Regions from separate parts of the Paenibacillus sp. FSL W8-0186 genome, predicted to be linked through region 2. Evidence: predicted binding sites of a transcription regulator. Region 2 holds the regulator's gene; each other region holds the start of a gene.
What was found. Region 2 encodes Rex, which represses fermentation and respiration genes when NADH is low (regulators of the CRP and FNR family bind a similar motif). Its sites were predicted from a motif close to TTGTGAAATATTTCACAA; they were not measured.

Region 1: MKX50_RS13345 (L-lactate dehydrogenase) is a predicted target of Rex. The motif match lies at 2,334-2,351, and genes of this name have one in related genera.
Region 3: MKX50_RS23480 (cytochrome ubiquinol oxidase subunit I) is a predicted target of Rex. The motif match lies at 1,584-1,601, and genes of this name have one in related genera.

Annotation. Positions count from the first base shown of each region.
Region 1 covers NZ_CP150207.1:2,965,154-2,970,468, reverse strand. The annotation lists gene xerS (tyrosine recombinase XerS) at 1-148, opposite strand, end outside; gene MKX50_RS13345 (L-lactate dehydrogenase) at 1,248-2,174, opposite strand; gene MKX50_RS13340 (polysaccharide deacetylase family protein) at 2,449-3,435, shown strand; gene MKX50_RS13335 (YCF48-related protein) at 3,525-4,832, shown strand; gene MKX50_RS13330 (hypothetical protein) at 5,015-5,203, shown strand.
Region 2 covers NZ_CP150207.1:3,278,228-3,283,542, forward strand. The annotation lists gene MKX50_RS14730 (amidohydrolase) at 1-1,041, opposite strand, end outside; gene MKX50_RS14735 (redox-sensing transcriptional repressor Rex) at 1,031-1,681, opposite strand; gene dinG (ATP-dependent DNA helicase DinG) at 1,721-4,597, opposite strand; gene MKX50_RS14745 (tetratricopeptide repeat protein) at 4,749-5,315, opposite strand, start outside.
Region 3 covers NZ_CP150207.1:5,245,714-5,251,028, forward strand. The annotation lists gene cydB (cytochrome d ubiquinol oxidase subunit II) at 1-104, opposite strand, end outside; gene MKX50_RS23480 (cytochrome ubiquinol oxidase subunit I) at 91-1,497, opposite strand; gene MKX50_RS23485 (stalk domain-containing protein) at 1,851-4,115, shown strand; gene MKX50_RS23490 (nitrous oxide-stimulated promoter family protein) at 4,265-4,687, opposite strand; gene MKX50_RS23495 (hypothetical protein) at 4,705-5,315, opposite strand, start outside.

The sequences.
Region 1 (5,315 bases), 310 kb from region 2:
AGAACGCTTCATAGTCGCGAATATATTCCAGCAAGGTCGAGGGGGAAAGATCCGGGAGCTTGTAATCAATGAATTGCTGGACGAACCAGGGCATATGAACAACTTTTTCATCCAGTTTTTTCCGATCTATCGCTTTTTGTATATTCATAAGGGCTGTACCTCCGAATCCAACAATGTTGATTCTATTGTAGCATAAACCAATCGCACACTGGCGAAGGAGGGCGCAACGAGAAAACGAGGAAACGAAGAAATAAGTATTATATAGCTTGAATTTGCCGGCATTACGGCGTTATAATGAAAAACACACTATATGAAAAATTCATAACAGAAAAGCTAATTTATTGCGCTTCCTAGTCACTTTATATATCATTCAACACACAACTCGGTCTAGTGAATTCATTCAGGTAAAAAGGCGCTGTTCAAACAGCGGAAGCAAGGAATTCTAACGGTTGCCACAATCGTTATTCAGCCGAAAATGAGCTCTTAGGAATTCTAACGGTTATCATCCACGTTATTCACGCCGAAATCGTTGTAGCATTACATAAATTGCTAGAACAGCGGCATATACAACCGTTAGATTCTCAAACAGTGATACATCCGGCGAAATAACAGCGATAGCAACCGTTAGATAGTGTTAACCGTCATACGGCAACTGATAGGTTCATCAACTGTCGGCATCAAGCGATAGGTAACGTCATCAACCGATAGTTACATCAACAGTCAGACGCAGTCGTAGGCATCGTCAATCACCAACTATCTGGCGGTGTAAGCGTTAGGCAGCAACAGTCGATAGGTTACCACACCTGTCAGCATCAATAGTAACATCACCTGTTAACGTCACCTGTGAGCAACAACTATCAGCATTATTCGTAACATCATCTGTCAGCGGCAATCGTAGGCTGGAGTCAACCGTTTGGCCGCATGCGAAATAATTAATAGTATTAACTAAAGGCCTGTGGCTAGAAATGTCGATGAAGGTGATGTTCTCACTCATATTGGAAGAGGTTCTAGAAGATAGGCGAGGGAGAACCAATCGTGTTCCTGTTTCTTGGCAGAGATGACTTGCACACCTGAATGAAAACCTATTTCGGTAAGAATACCGGAACGCTCATAGGCGGTGTCCCCGTCCGTTTAGCCAACTGGGTGAACAGTGTATATGCGAGACTTGCCACAGCATTTGTTTCTGATCTAACAATGCCTTAATGCGCAAACAAACCTGAGGTCGAAAGAACCCCAGGTTTGTCGTCTTATAAATCCAATTTTTCGATTTCGGATTTTAGCTTATTCGCGGAATGCTGGAATTTCTCCAGCTCCTCTCCGCTGAGCTTCAAGTCAAGCACTTCACGCACCCCTGTACGGTCAACGATGCTTGGCACCCCAAGATATACGTCGGACACCCCGTTATAGTTGCTTAACAGGGTAGAGACATTGAGCACGGAGCCTTCGTCCTGAAGAATGGAAGTAACGATCCGATCCAGTGCGAGCGCGATAGCATAGAAGGTAGCACCTTTGGCATTGATGATTTCATAGGCCGCATTTTTGGTGCTGTTAAAAATGTTGGTGCGTTCTTCCTCGGTGAATTCCAGATCAATGCCTGCAACGTTGGCCAGGCTCCAGAGCGGAACCTCCGTGTCGCCGTGTTCGCCGATAATGTGCGCATGAATGCTGCGCGGGTTGATTTTCTTGTTCTGGCCGATCAAATAACGGAAGCGTGCGCTGTCCAGAAGCGTTCCAGAACCGATTACGCGGTTGGATGGGAAGCCGCTTTTCTTGAGGGATACGTATGACAGAATGTCCACAGGATTGGTTGCAACGAGAATGATCCCGTGGTTATTGTATTTTACGATATTCTTGATAATGCTGTCGAAAATTCCCGCATTGCGCTTAAGCAGGTCAATCCGCGTCTCGCCAGGCGCTTGGGAGGCTCCGGCCGCGATGATGATGATGTCAGCGTCTTTGCAATCGCTGTAATCGCCCGCCCACAGCTTGACGCCGCCGGTAAAAGGGAGGCCATGATTCATGTCCAGGGCTTCTCCAAGGGCTCTGTCTTTGTTGGCGTCGATAAGCACCAGCTCGGATACGCTTTCGCGAAGGAGCAATGTATAAGCCGTGGTCGCTCCTACAGCACCTGTTCCAATAATAACAACTCGGCTAGATCGCAATTGTGTTGTCAATTTTTCATCTCCTTCTAAACATATGACGAATATGTATTCACCTGATTTCATTGTACATGAATCATTTCAAATTAAAAGCATGTAGCTAAAGTTTTAATGGCTAAAATTTGAGCTTTACGCTGCGGACTTCAATATGGAATACGTCAGGCTTTTGCTATTTTTTGAGTTTTTTCACAGATTCTAAATGAGAACTTTGTAACCAGAGGGTAACCTTTCTGTAAGGACGTAACCCCTCTTTTTATATTATTCTAGTAATACACATGGAGAGAGGGAAATGGTGATAAGCATGATGATGTCGAATAACAACCAGATGGAAACTAGAAAAAAAATTCGCAAAAGGCCGCGCAAAAAATTCAGACAGCCTATTATTTTATTGGCATTAGTATTATCCTCTGTGGCTTTAATTATGTCCGCAATCGTAGGGATATCGCAAATTAATTTCAAATCTGTTAAAACGAACAGCGCTTCAGTTGTTATCCCTAAATTAGCCGGAGGCAACGAGAAAGCCCAGCTTCCAGACCAAATTCCCACGGAAGCCGAGCCTGATTCTGAATCCACGCAGCCCTCGAAGAATAACCATGAACCGCAGAACAGCAAAGATTCACCAGCCGGCACTAACGAGCCGTCCAACGCACCCAAAGCTGCCCAACCTAAAGTGGCTTACCTGACCTTTGATGACGGTCCAAGCAAGTATACTGACGATATTGTAGCCATACTGAACGAACATGGTATTCATGCTACTTTTTTTGTCATAGGAAACCAGATTAAAGGTTATGAGGGTTCCATTAAAGCCGCATCTGAACAGGGCAATTACATCGGTTTACATAGCATGACCCATAATAAAAAGATATTGTACAACAGCGGCAGCTCTGCTAATTTCCTGAAGGAATTTAAGAAGGTACAGGGCATGGTTGAGGATATAACTGGAACAGCTCCTTGGCTCATTCGCGCGCCCTACGGCAGCAAACCGCAGATTGGCAAGGAGTTCCGCAACGATATCGTGAAAGCAGGCTTTAAAATGTGGGATTGGACGATAGACTCCAAGGATTGGAAATACACGGGGAAGCCGGATAAAATCATGCAAGAAGTCAAACGCCAGGTGCATCGGGACGTAGAGGTTATTTTGATGCATGAGAAAGAGCAGACGGTCGAAACCTTGCCGCAAATCATTCAATATTTAACGGATAAGGGTTATGCTTTTGCCGTTTATAAGCCGGAGCAGCATTTCTCCGTCAATTTTGCCGGGGATTCCCGCTTGTAATTTCCTTACTGGAAGCTATTAATCTATGATTTCTATCTTATGATATAATATGAAATGCAGCTTGAACCTGGTAAGCGAGGTGCTGATAGTTGAGTTTATGGTATAAATTAACCGGAGCGCTGCTGATTTCTTGCCTGCTTCTGACAGCATGTTCCTCCCAGCAAGGCGAGACAGTAAGTCCGGTTCAGGATGAACCCGTTGAGGAAGGGCAAGTCATTACGATTGAGAATCCACAGGTACTAACGGAGCAGACAGCCGCCAATACAGAAGACGGGAAGCAGTATCAAATTCAGACGAGGCTGACTGACTTCCATCTGCTTAGCGAGAATGCGGGCATTGCCTGGGGGGCGACTCGCAGTGAGCTGCGCCTGTATCTTACGCAGAATAGCGGCAAAACCTGGACAAGCATATCACCGGCCGCTTCCGTGCAATTTCCGTATCATCCTAAATACAATCGTGATATTTTCTTTTACAACGAAACATATGGCTGGATTGTTCGCAATCCTGTCGGTTCAAGCGATGCGATTGTGCTGCGCACCCGTGACGGCGGAGCTACCTGGAAAATCGCTGCTCTTCCGGGATCGGAGCAGGTTGCTGCGATTTATTTCACGGACGATTCTCATGGCTGGATATTAGCGGCGAAATCTTACCCGGAAAAGGAAGAAAAGACGCTGTACCAAACGGAAGACGGGGGAGCGACATGGTCCAAAATCATGGGCAGCCTCTCTTCTTCGGATGCCGCTCTCGAACATCTGCTTCCGAGCTCCGGAAGCGAGCTTTCCATGGTGTTCCGTGACCGGATGCATGGCTATGTTAGTATGATCAGCTCAGGCATTCCCAAGCTGTACACGACGGATAATGGCGGTATCAGCTGGTCTGAGGTCAAGGACTTCTTCTCTACAGCTAAATACAAATCCTGTGAGAAATTTGTGGCAGGGGAGCTGCAATTCTTTTCTACAGAACCATTCCTTTCTTCAGAGCCATTTTTCTCTTCAGAACCGTTAAACGGCTGGATACCGATCGGGTGTGTGAAAGAGAAGAGCACGAAATTCAACGGCTATTTCACGGCAGACAATGGGGATACGTGGAATTTGGCTCCATTTAATTCGTTTTGGCAGGACGGATTAAACGAGTCTTTAGCCCCTGCTTTTATAAGCAGCGAGGAAGGGTGGTTGTTGCGGGACTCCAAGGTGTATCACACTCTGGATCAGGGCAAGACCTGGACGCTGCTGCCGGAAAGCAAAGTATTGACGAAGATCCTGACGGATTATCCGGAGATTGTCAAAGTGAGATTCTCGACAGCTGAAGTCGGTTGGCTGCTCGTAGCGCAAAGCAATCAGAAACGGTCATTATTGCTTCAAACCCTCGACGGCGGCGTCAGCTGGCGTGTATTATAGCTTAATCAGCAGCCATTTATTCCTGTATCAGCGGGAATAAATGGCTTTATTTTTATGGATACAAAAGAAAAATAAAAGTTCATACAATTGTGAAAATAATCACATTGTCGGAGGGGAGGTGTGTGATATATTTAACTCAGGAAGAACAATGCTTAACAGATTAAACAATAGGAGAGATTAAGATGAAAACGGATCAAGATCAAGTAACCCGCAACCTGCTGCAATTTTGTTACCATTGTGAGGATGCGCATTTGTGTACGACAGAAGAAGCCTGCAAAGCCTGCTGGGCCGAAAATGGATGGTATGAGCCGGAAGCAGAAGCGGCCGGCGCGGAAGAAACTCGTCAATTGCTGCAATTCTATTATGCATAGTATTCACTCTATAGTAAGGGCACGATCAGCATAACCTTCGGTTCAAGGCTCAGGAACCGGAGGTTTGTTGTTTTAGACCCAGGAATTTATCACGGGGCCTATGACAAGTTTC
Region 2 (5,315 bases):
TTGGGCCCCGTATTCTGTCCCCATCCGCAGTGCCTCCAGCGCCGGGACTGCCGTCGGATCTCCTGATACCCCCTTGTGAATCAAAGCGGCGAGACGAATCTCTTCAAACATGTCTAAATTGTTGTTGCTCGCTGCACCGTCGGTACCAAGCGAAACGGTAACCCCCGCTTTCAGCAGTTCAGGAACCCGCGCAACGCCGCTAGCCAGCTTCAGATTGCTTCCTGGATTGTGTGAAATCGCAACTTTATGGGCAGCGAGCACTTCAATCTCTTCATCTGTCAAATGAACGCCATGCGCAAGCAGGGTCGGACGCGAGAACATGCCCAGCTTAAGCAAATGCTCCACCGGTCTTGCTCCGTAATCGGCGACGTTTTGCTCCACCTCGGCCTGCGTCTCCGACATATGTGTATGCATCGGCAAGTCAAGATCATGTGCCGCCTGCACGAACTGCTCAATGTAATCCGGCGGGCAAGTATAAGGCGCGTGTGGCGAAATCATCGCCGTAATCCGGCCGTCCGCCTTGCCGTGCCAATTGCGAGCAAAAGCAACCGCTTCATCCAGCTTCTGCTTCTGTACGTCAGGCGGGCACAGCCCGATCGCCCCGCGCATCAGTACCCCGCGGATGCCGGATTCTTCCGTCACCTGTGCGACCTTGTCCATATGATCATACATATCGAGGAAGGTTGTCGTCCCTCCCTTAATCATCTCCAGTACGGACAGCGCAGTTCCCCAGTACACGTCATTACCTGTGAACTTCGCTTCCATCGGCCACATTTTCTCCTGCAGCCATTTTTGCAGCACCATATCGTCCCCATAACCGCGCAGCAGCGACATGGCTGCATGGCCGTGCGTATTGATCAGACCAGGCAAAAACAACAGGCCTTTTCCGTCCATAACTTCCGCATTCTCGCTGCCTTCTGGACGCTCGGAGCCAATATAGGTAATCAGGTCGTCCTCAACGAGCATATAACCGTTAACGACAGGTTCTTGTTCTTCCAGCACGGCAAACGTACCGTTTGTGATTAGCAGTTTACGACTCATTCGAAGTAAGTTCCTTTCCGTCATTCAAATAATAGGCAAGACTGAGCAGGTCCGTCGTGAAATCAGCCGCATGTATTCTTACCTCCGATGGCACCTTCAAAATAGTTGGCGCGAAGTTAAGAATCGCTCCGATCCCGGCGGCAACAAGCTGATCCGCCACGCGCTGGGCCTCGAAATCAGGAACCGTAATGATACCGATCCGTATGTTCATCGCTTGTACCGTCTCCACGAGCTCGTCGATCGGTTGAACCGTAATATTGTTGATCTTGGTGCCGATTTTGGACGGTGCGGCATCGAATACCGCCACGATTTTCATATTGTCCTTCAGGTAGGCATTATAGTTAGACAGTGCTTGGCCTAGATTACCAGCTCCGACTAGAGCTACATTGATCTGCTGATCCAGATTGAGGATCTGCCGGATTTTTTCAATGAGATAAGACACGTCGTAGCCGATGCCTTTACGGCCAAAATCCCCAAAATAAGCAAGGTCCTTCCGGATTTGCGCAGGATTAAGATCAAGCTTCTGACCCAATTCCTGAGAGGATACCGTAGGCACTTCACGAAGGCTCAGCTCATTGAGGAAACGCAAATACACTGGCAATCTGCGTACAACCGCATCGGAAATTTTTTCTGATTTCATAGCTTTTCTCCCCTTATAATGGCGCGATATGAATTACGGTTATTGCTCCTTTGCCCCCTGGACTTCGTGAACATCCAGCCATTCGGAAATTCTCGGTACCATTTGCTCGGTCGGCATATGTTCCATCTTCGGCCCAGGCAGCGAATATAAGAAATATTTTCCGTAGTAAGATTCCAAGATGCGCGTATCGTACACCACCACTATCCCGCGATCCTGAGAAGAGCGCACTAGGCGTCCAAACCCCTGTTTGAAGCGGATGACGGCCTGCGGTACGGACAGCTTCATGAATGGGTTCTTCTTCTCCTTCTGAAGCCTTTCGCTCTTCGCCTCGACAAGAGGATGGTTCGGCGGCTGGAATGGCAGGCGGACAATAGCTAGGCTGGTCAGCGCCTCCCCCGGTATGTCCACGCCTTCCCAGAAGCTGCTCGTGCCGAGCAGCACGGATGCTTCCTGGCCCTGGAATCTGCGGGTCAGCTTCGTGCGGCTGCCGCTATCCATTCCTTGGCCGATGACGGTAATTCCCTCGGAGGATAATTGCTCCTTCAGCGGGTCATAAACCTGGCGAAGCATCCGGTATGACGTGAATAACACCAGCATCCGGCCGCGCGTTGCTATAGCCGTTTCGGCTAACGACTGCACCAGCATCTTCACGAAATGTTCATCCCCCACGCTGCCTTTGACGCTCGGGAAATCACGCGGAATGACGAGCAGCGCCTGGTTTCTGTAATTGAATGGCGAAGGCAGCATGGAGGTCAGCAGCCGGTCGCTGTCAGCGGCTTCCTGCAGTCCAAGCTGTTCGATCATGTACTGGAATGACTTATCCACGGACAATGTAGCCGAGGTCATAACCACGCTCTTCTTTTTGTCGAAGAAATAGTTTTTGAGCTGCTGGCTCACATCGATCGGAACCGCATAAATCTGCAAGGAGCGGCTGCGGTAATTCCCGTTGCCTTCGATCCAGTAAACGGTGTCCTCGTCATCAAGCTTCATAAACGAACGGATTGCTTCCCGCTCTGTCGCCAAGTCCTTGAGCAGACCGCTGATATCCGTCAGCAAGCTGTCCGCCCCGTAATCCTCCTGCTCGTCCCTGATGTCGTTCAGCATCCGTTCCCCTTTGCGGACGATGTCCCCCAGCAGGACATAGATATGATTCTCTAGCGCGCTGAGCGTATCCCAATCCTTAGGTTTCTTGTGCGGCAGCAAGCGGAGAACAAATTGCCCCGGGTCGCCAGGAGCCGCGTCGCTTCGTTCCGGCATTAGGGCGAACAGCATTTCGCTCAGCTTGTCCCAGCTTTCCTTCACGTCAAGCAGCGCAGGATAAATGCCATCGATTACACTGCACCAGTCCGCGGCTTTCTCGCCGGGCGTATTCTGCAGCAGCATTCTCAAATTAGGCAGCTGCCCTGTCTTACTGTCCTTGAAAAGGCGGGTTAATGTGTGTACGACCGTAAAGTATTTCATGTGAAGCCCCAAATGCTTGCCTGCCACATCTTCCAAATGATGTGCCTCGTCGATGACCAGCCGTTCGTACCCCGGCAGCAGCTGATGCCCTGCCTGAATATCCGTGAACAGCTTGGAATGGTTCGTGATCACGACATCAGCTACGCCAGCCTCGTGTTTAGCCCGGTGGTAGTAGCATTTGCGAAACCATGGGCAGGAACGCCCCAAGCAGGAATCGGAATCACTGGCCACCGTTTCCCAGAAATCGCCGCCGCGGCTGCTCAAATTCAGTTCCTCATCGTCGCCCGTTTCGGTTTGAGTTAGCCATACGATCATCTGGGCTGCTGTCATGACATCTTCTTTGGGAGAAACGAAATCTCTCCTACTTATTTTATGTTCAAATTTGCGCAGACACAAATAGTGCTGTCTTCCCTTAAATACTGCCGCACGAAATGGAAATGGCACAACATCCGTTAACAAGGGGATGTCCCGCTCGCGAAGCTGCTCCTGCAAATTGATCGTGTGCGTACTGACCATGACGTTCTCGTCGTGCTTTACGCTGTGATATATGGCCGGCAGCAAATACCCGAGCGATTTGCCCGTGCCAGTTCCGGCCTCGACAAGCAAATGCTTGTCTTCGTCGAAGGCGCGCATTACTTCCGCAAGCATCATGTTCTGCGCCTCGCGCTCCTCATATCCTGGCAGCTTGGCGCGCAGATGTTCACTCACCTGCTCCTTGAACTCCGTAAAGCTGACGTTATCTAGCGGATTGTCCAGCATATTCTCCCTAGCGGGCATAATATCCATCCAATCCTCCACTTGCAAAGCGTACTGGCGGTAATACGTAAATCCGTCCGTGTCCTGCTCTCCCTGCAGCTGTCTTTCCTGCAGCGCAGCATCAAAGAACCAGCCCAGATCGCTGTCTTCCCCAGCAAACAGGTCGGCGAGCCGCTGCAGCGTCAGAAGCGGCAGGTCGTTTAATTCCTCCAGGCATTTCAGGAATATATAGGCCGTGGCCAGCGCATCACTGTCAGCTTGATGGGGCCGGTCATGCTCTATGCCGAACTCGGAAGATACTAGTCCGAGCTGGTAAGAACCAAGCGAAGGGTACAATATTTTCAAAAAATCCATCGTATCCAAAATGCGCCCGGTAAAAGGCAGGTAGCCTGTTTTGTCCAACGCGCTCTGAAGATAATTAAAATCAAAAGCTACGTTGTGGCCGACAAGCACGACATCGTTTAGAAGCGGAACCATTTCCATCATGACTTCATCCAAGTCCGGCGCATCTTTGACGTCATCCTCGGTAATCCCCGTCAATCCTGTAATAAAAGGAGGAATCGGTATCGTCGGCTTAATGTACGAATGATATACCTGGGAAACGGTCAAATTATCATCTATAATGGCAAGCCCAACTTGAATGATCTCATCGGAGGACTGATTGCCCGTTGTCTCAAAGTCAAGTACAGCATATTTCATTTCTGTTCTATGGTCCCTTTCGTTCCAGTCTCTATTTCTCTTAACAGCATAACAGAAGATGGGCGTTTTGAAAATTGACACAGATGAATACAAAAGAAGCGATGCGCCGCAAAATAACGGATTCCCGCATCGCTCCTGCATTCGGCCCCGCCTACATCAATTTCGTAAGCTGAGTGCCGTACTGAAGTTTTCCTGTGCTATGCAGACAGGCTTCCCAATTGGCTAACGGTTCCGGCAAGCTGGGGTCGCTATGGTGAGCAAGGGTGAAAAACTCCCTCGCTTTGCTGCGATTTCCCTTTTTCGCCTCAATGCAGCCAAGCGCATTGTAAATAATGGAACGCAGCCGCTTGTTTGCCGCACTCCTAAGGACTGCTTCAAAATGGATTGCGGCCTCCTCGCTTTCATCCAGATGAAGATGGCACATCGCCAAATAGGTGCGGCCGATCAAGCTGTCCGGATATTCCTTTAGTACGGCCTGAAATTGATCCAGGGACTGGGGAAACATCAGCAGCTTATAATATCCCTGGCCTTTGACAAAAGCATCGGCGCTCATTTCCGGATAATCCGGCTCATATCTGTCCTCGAGACTAATACCGGATTGGCGCAGCATTCCCATCTTCTCCTCGAAAACAAGCCATTCTTCAATCATGCTATCGCTCATTTGCCGCAGAAGATGCCACTTTCGGGCAAGTTCATGCTTATGAGTCCCTTGGGCGAT
Region 3 (5,315 bases), 2.0 Mb from region 2:
AACCGCGTACTCATCCCTACCCCGAAGTCAAAGCCCTCGAGGAAGAAGAAACCGATAAACAGAACTGCAACGAGGATGAACCAGAGCTCATTAAGAGATAGCATGGTATCCCTCCTTACCATATGGATCTGCCGATTGCTCATCATCATTCGCATTCTCGGCATAAGGGCCCTTTTTAATCACTTTAACGAATAAATACACCATCACTGCGGCCAATACCGCATAAATTGCCGTAAACGCGATAAGCGAGAATAGGATCTGGCCGGAGGTCACGCTCGGCGATATGCTGTCCTCTGTCCGCATGTAGCCGAAGACCGTCCATGGCTGACGCCCGATTTCCGTCATGATCCAGCCCGAAGTATTCGCGATGAGCGGCAGCGAAATCGCCCACAGCATCATGCGGTAGTACCATTTGTTCGGACGGTCCAGCTTTTTGCGCCAAGCCAGATATGTGCCGTACATTCCGAGCACAATCATCAGCGAGCCTGCAGCCACCATAATCCGGAAGCTCCAGAAGGTAGTCCGTACGGGCGGAATGTAGTCGCCGGGACCGTAAGTTTGCTCGTATTCGGCCTGCAGCTCGTTCATCCCTTTTACCTCTCCGGAGAATTCGCTGTAGGACAGGAAGCTGAGCAGATAAGGAATTTTAATCTCAAAAGAGTTCTCTCCGGTCTTCGGATCGATATGCGCATACACCGTCCATGGCGCCGGATCGCCGCTTTGGCCCCATAATCCTTCGGCTGCAGCCATTTTCATCGGCTGAGTCTTCACCAAATATTGCGCCTGCTGGTGACCGTACAATGCCGTGGCAAACGAAGTAATCAAACCGACGATAATCGCGATAGTGAACGATTTCTTAAAGAACTCCATATCCTCGCGTCTCATCAATTTATAGGCGCTGACGCCCGTAATGAGGAATGCTCCCGTCGCGAATGCGCCAAGCACCGTATGCGGGAATTCCACCCACAGCTGACCGTTGCTGATCAGCGCGAAGAAATCATTCATTTCCGCCCGGCCATTATTAATCGTAAAACCGACAGGACGCTGCATAAACGAATTGGCCGCCAAAATCCAAAAGGCTGATGCAATCGTACCGATGGATACGAGCCAAATGCTAAGCAAGTGCACTCGCTTGGACAGTCGGTCCCATCCGAAAATCCACAGCCCGATAAACGTTGATTCCATAAAAAAGGCGAATAGTGCTTCAACGGCCAGCGGGGCACCGAAGACGTCGCCCACAAAGCGCGAGTAGTCCGACCAGTTCATGCCGAACTGAAATTCCTGCAGAATCCCGGTTACGACCCCCACGGCGAAGTTGATGAGGAATAATTTGCCCCAGAACTTGGCCATGCGCTTGTAGATTTCTTTTCCTTTGGCCACATACATGGTTTCCATGATCGCGATGAGCAGCACCAGACCTATGGACAACGGCACAAAGAAGAAGTGAAAGATTGTTGTTGCTGCAAATTGGATACGCGCGAGCATTACCGGATCCATAAAATACACCCTTCTTTCATCTTTGGTTTCACTATTGTGAATTCTATCACGGATTTATGAAAACAAACGGGTAAAAAGTAATCGTTTTGTGACAAGAATCACATAATACGGCGCCCACTGTGTTGACAACGCCGAAAACCCGCATCACGACAAGGTTTTTTCGAGACATTTGCATTTGTGGAGATATTGTGAATGGGCCTCTTGAGCAAAACGGCAACCTGCATCTTTTGCCTTTGACCGTAACTTTTCATCCCTATGCAGCGTCTAAACATGAGGTACCGAAAGCTGGAAGTGGCTACGTACTCATTTATTCTAATCGTCAAATATTTAATAGAAGGAGTCATTATATCAAGATGAAATTGAAAAGCATTTCTCTAGCAGCTGCGCTCCTCGTCTTGCAGGCCGCACTGGCTGTACCTGCCGCTATGGCGCAGGCACCCGTTTATGGTTCAGTCGTCCAGGAGGAGAACCTGCCAAGCCATCAGGTACATACTTTAACGAATGCGGTAGCCGCTGGCTCTACAGATTCGAACGGCGTTCCGGCACAAAGTCCGGCAGACGCGACTGTGCCGGGCAATACCGAAGCCGACAATACTAGCGAAGGTTCAACCGGGCCGCAAGCTCCTGAAGCTCCCGCAGCGGAGCAGCCGGCAGGTGATTCAGCATCAGACCATGCTACGCCAGATTCTTCCGTACCGGGTATTCCATCCGACACTGCGGCCGACAACCCAGCTGCCCCGTCAAGCGGAGGAGGCCAGCTGATTCTTTATATGAACAGCACGCGCATGGAGCAGGACGGCCAGGAGTATACCTCTTCCCAGCCCATGACCGTGAAGGACGGCGTATCCTATGTCAGCATTCGCTCCCTGGTCGACCGGGTCGGCTATCAAATCGCCTATGACTCGAAGACGAAGGAGACGATTATCAAATACGGAGACGACGAGCTCCGCTTCAAGACCGACAGCAAGACTTACCGCGTAAACGGCAAAACGATGACGATGAAGGGCGCCAGCTACCAGGACAATAACGTGTTCATGGTGCCGCTCACCTCCATCACCCAGGCCCTCAACATTTCTTATAAAGTAGAGGGCAAAAAAGTCATCATGCAGTTGTCCACCAAACCCGTTGCTTCCTTTACCGTGCTGAACGACAAAATTATAGCCGGTGAAACGACGGTGCTCTATCAAACGAAGTCCTCCTCCCCTAAAGGCGTGCCCATCGTCGAGGAGAGATGGGAAGGACGGCAGGACATCTTTGCATCGGCAGGCACTTACACGGTTTCCTATTCCGTCCAGGATGCCAATGGAGAGTGGAGCGATCCTTATGTCCGGACGATCGTCGTCGCCAATCCGAACGTTCCTCCGGTAGCCCAGTTCAAGACGGATAAGGAACAATACAAGATGGGCGAGCCGATTACGATTATTGACCTGAGCTATGACGAAGACGGCGAGATCGTCGACCGGCAATGGATGAACAACTATCCGGCTTTCTTTACACCGGGGCCGGTCACTATTCAATTGATCGTTACGGACAATGACGGGGCATCCTCAAAAATTGAGCATACGATCAATATTACGACGGAGACGCTGTATACGAAGGATGAGTTCTCCAAGCTCTTCACCCCGATCGGCAGCAACTTTACAATCAACGGCGGAGAAGCCCTTGGCTACGAACGGCTCACCTACACTTATTCGACGGAGCCCTACACCCTGTTCAAGGATAATGGCCCTGAGCCTGTGTACTCCGAAGGCGTGCTGTACCGGGATACGATTAGCGGCCTGACACGGTTCATGACGCACCATGTCAACAAAACCGAAGAGAAGGGCAAAGTCTACATTATCGCCAAAAATATCAACGAGGTACCGGTCAATCTGGAAATCATCACCTCAGGCATGGCCGGCCCGGATATTTATGCCGAAATTACCGGGACGAAATCCGTCGCCCGTTATTTTGAGAACTACAAGAATGACAGCAAGAAGCAAACGATCACGCTGGCTCCCGGCGAGAGCAAAATCATCTTCGATGACATGATTAAGCTAGCGCTGAAGCCGCAGGAGACGATCTCTTTCCTGGGCGATCTTTATAGTGACTCGCCAATTGAATACACCAGTGTCTTCGTCAAAGACGGTCAAGACCCACTCGCAGTTGTAGACACGCTGCCAGTGCTCGACCCGATTCAATCGGTCATGCGCGGCACATTTACGGATTCCACGCGGATATTCGAGCATTACGAAACGATCGGCGGCGGCAAGAACTACCGCCTGTCCCTGACGGATAATTCCGCCGATCCTTTCCAGATCGGGACGGACACGGTACTGGGCGTATCCAGCGTCAATGCGGGCAACTACGGCGTTATCTATAAAATCAAGCTTCGCGTAGCTCCTCGCACGCTAATCACGTTTAACCCGCGCGGAGGATTGTACATGGGAGCTGCCCTGATCAACGGCAACCTGGTCAGCTTCTCCCATACAGGCAAAGACAATGTTTCCAGCCAGACCAGCGTGCTGCACCGTACCGGAGATTCTGAAGAAATCGTAGAAATTTGGACGACGCCGTCCGCAGGAAGCAACTTGCCATTTTCCATTCTGTTCATGCCTCTTCCTGAAATTAAGCACTAATAAACTTATTTCTATAAATATCAACAGCCACCCCTCGCAGCATTGCTGCATATTGGGGTGGCTGTTCCTTTTGCGAGCCAGTGCATCGCGTCATGCCAGGAAGCCGTGTACAGTTCGGGTCACGCGGTGCAGCGATACATGACGGCGGTCTAGATGCTGCGGCTGGTTCTGCCGTCGAGGACATGGCGGAAAGCGAGCCAGGGATGCCTCAACAGCATTCGAGCCCCGGCATAGCGCATCACCCGCCTGATCTCCTCCTGCTCTTGCGGTGCGTAGCAGCGAACCGGACAGTTGGCACAGGTCGTCTTCTCCTCGCCAAAGCGGCAGTATGTCAGACGCTTTTGACTGTAATTATACAAGGCATAGCAATCCTCGCATAAGAGGGTGCGTTTGGCAGGGTTGTTTTTTTCCGCATCCTTCGTCCGTTTCTTTCCCCTGTCTATGACCGAGTGGCGCTTCTCCGCTTCCAGATGCACGCCTTGGCAATATATAAGCATCATATGGGCGACAGTCTCCTTCTCTCGGCGGATTCTCGGCCCTTCCTGCCTTGCTGCTTTCGCTTCAGATACCATAGTTAAATACAAGCCTCCTATTTAGCGTTCGATGATGAGAATACCCGGCTCCAGGTCACAGCATTTAGTATAAGCAAAATAACCAAATAAATATAAACGCCATAACTTACGGAAGCAGTTGCCAGGTGAATGCCGCCGAGCACGGCGATCAGCAGCATCAGCATGAATACACGCAGGCCTTCGCTTTGCTGGGCAGCCTCGAAGGGCTGGGAGAAAGGCAGCACCTTGGATAGAAAGGCGAACGAAACGACCGAGAAGAGCATAATGACAAAGCCGAACACGATCAAATCCAGAATGATGGCTGGGCCAAACAAGAAGACAAAAATGACGCTTTCCAGCACATAGACGGGAAAAACCAGACGAATCAGCGCCGCCAGAACCGTTCCTCTATGGATGGCGGATCGTTCAGCAACCGGAACGGTATGGTAAATCCAGGCTGCCTTATACTTGCCCGAATAACGCAGCATCATAATCACCGTCGGGACAAGCAGCGCGCAGGAATAAATGAACAGATGCAGCTTCGTGCCAGGGAGCCCGCGCAAGCCAATATCCTTCAACTGTGTAAATATGAATATAAAAGGGAAGATAAGCGAGAAGCCTAAAGAAGGATACACCTTCAGTTTAAATT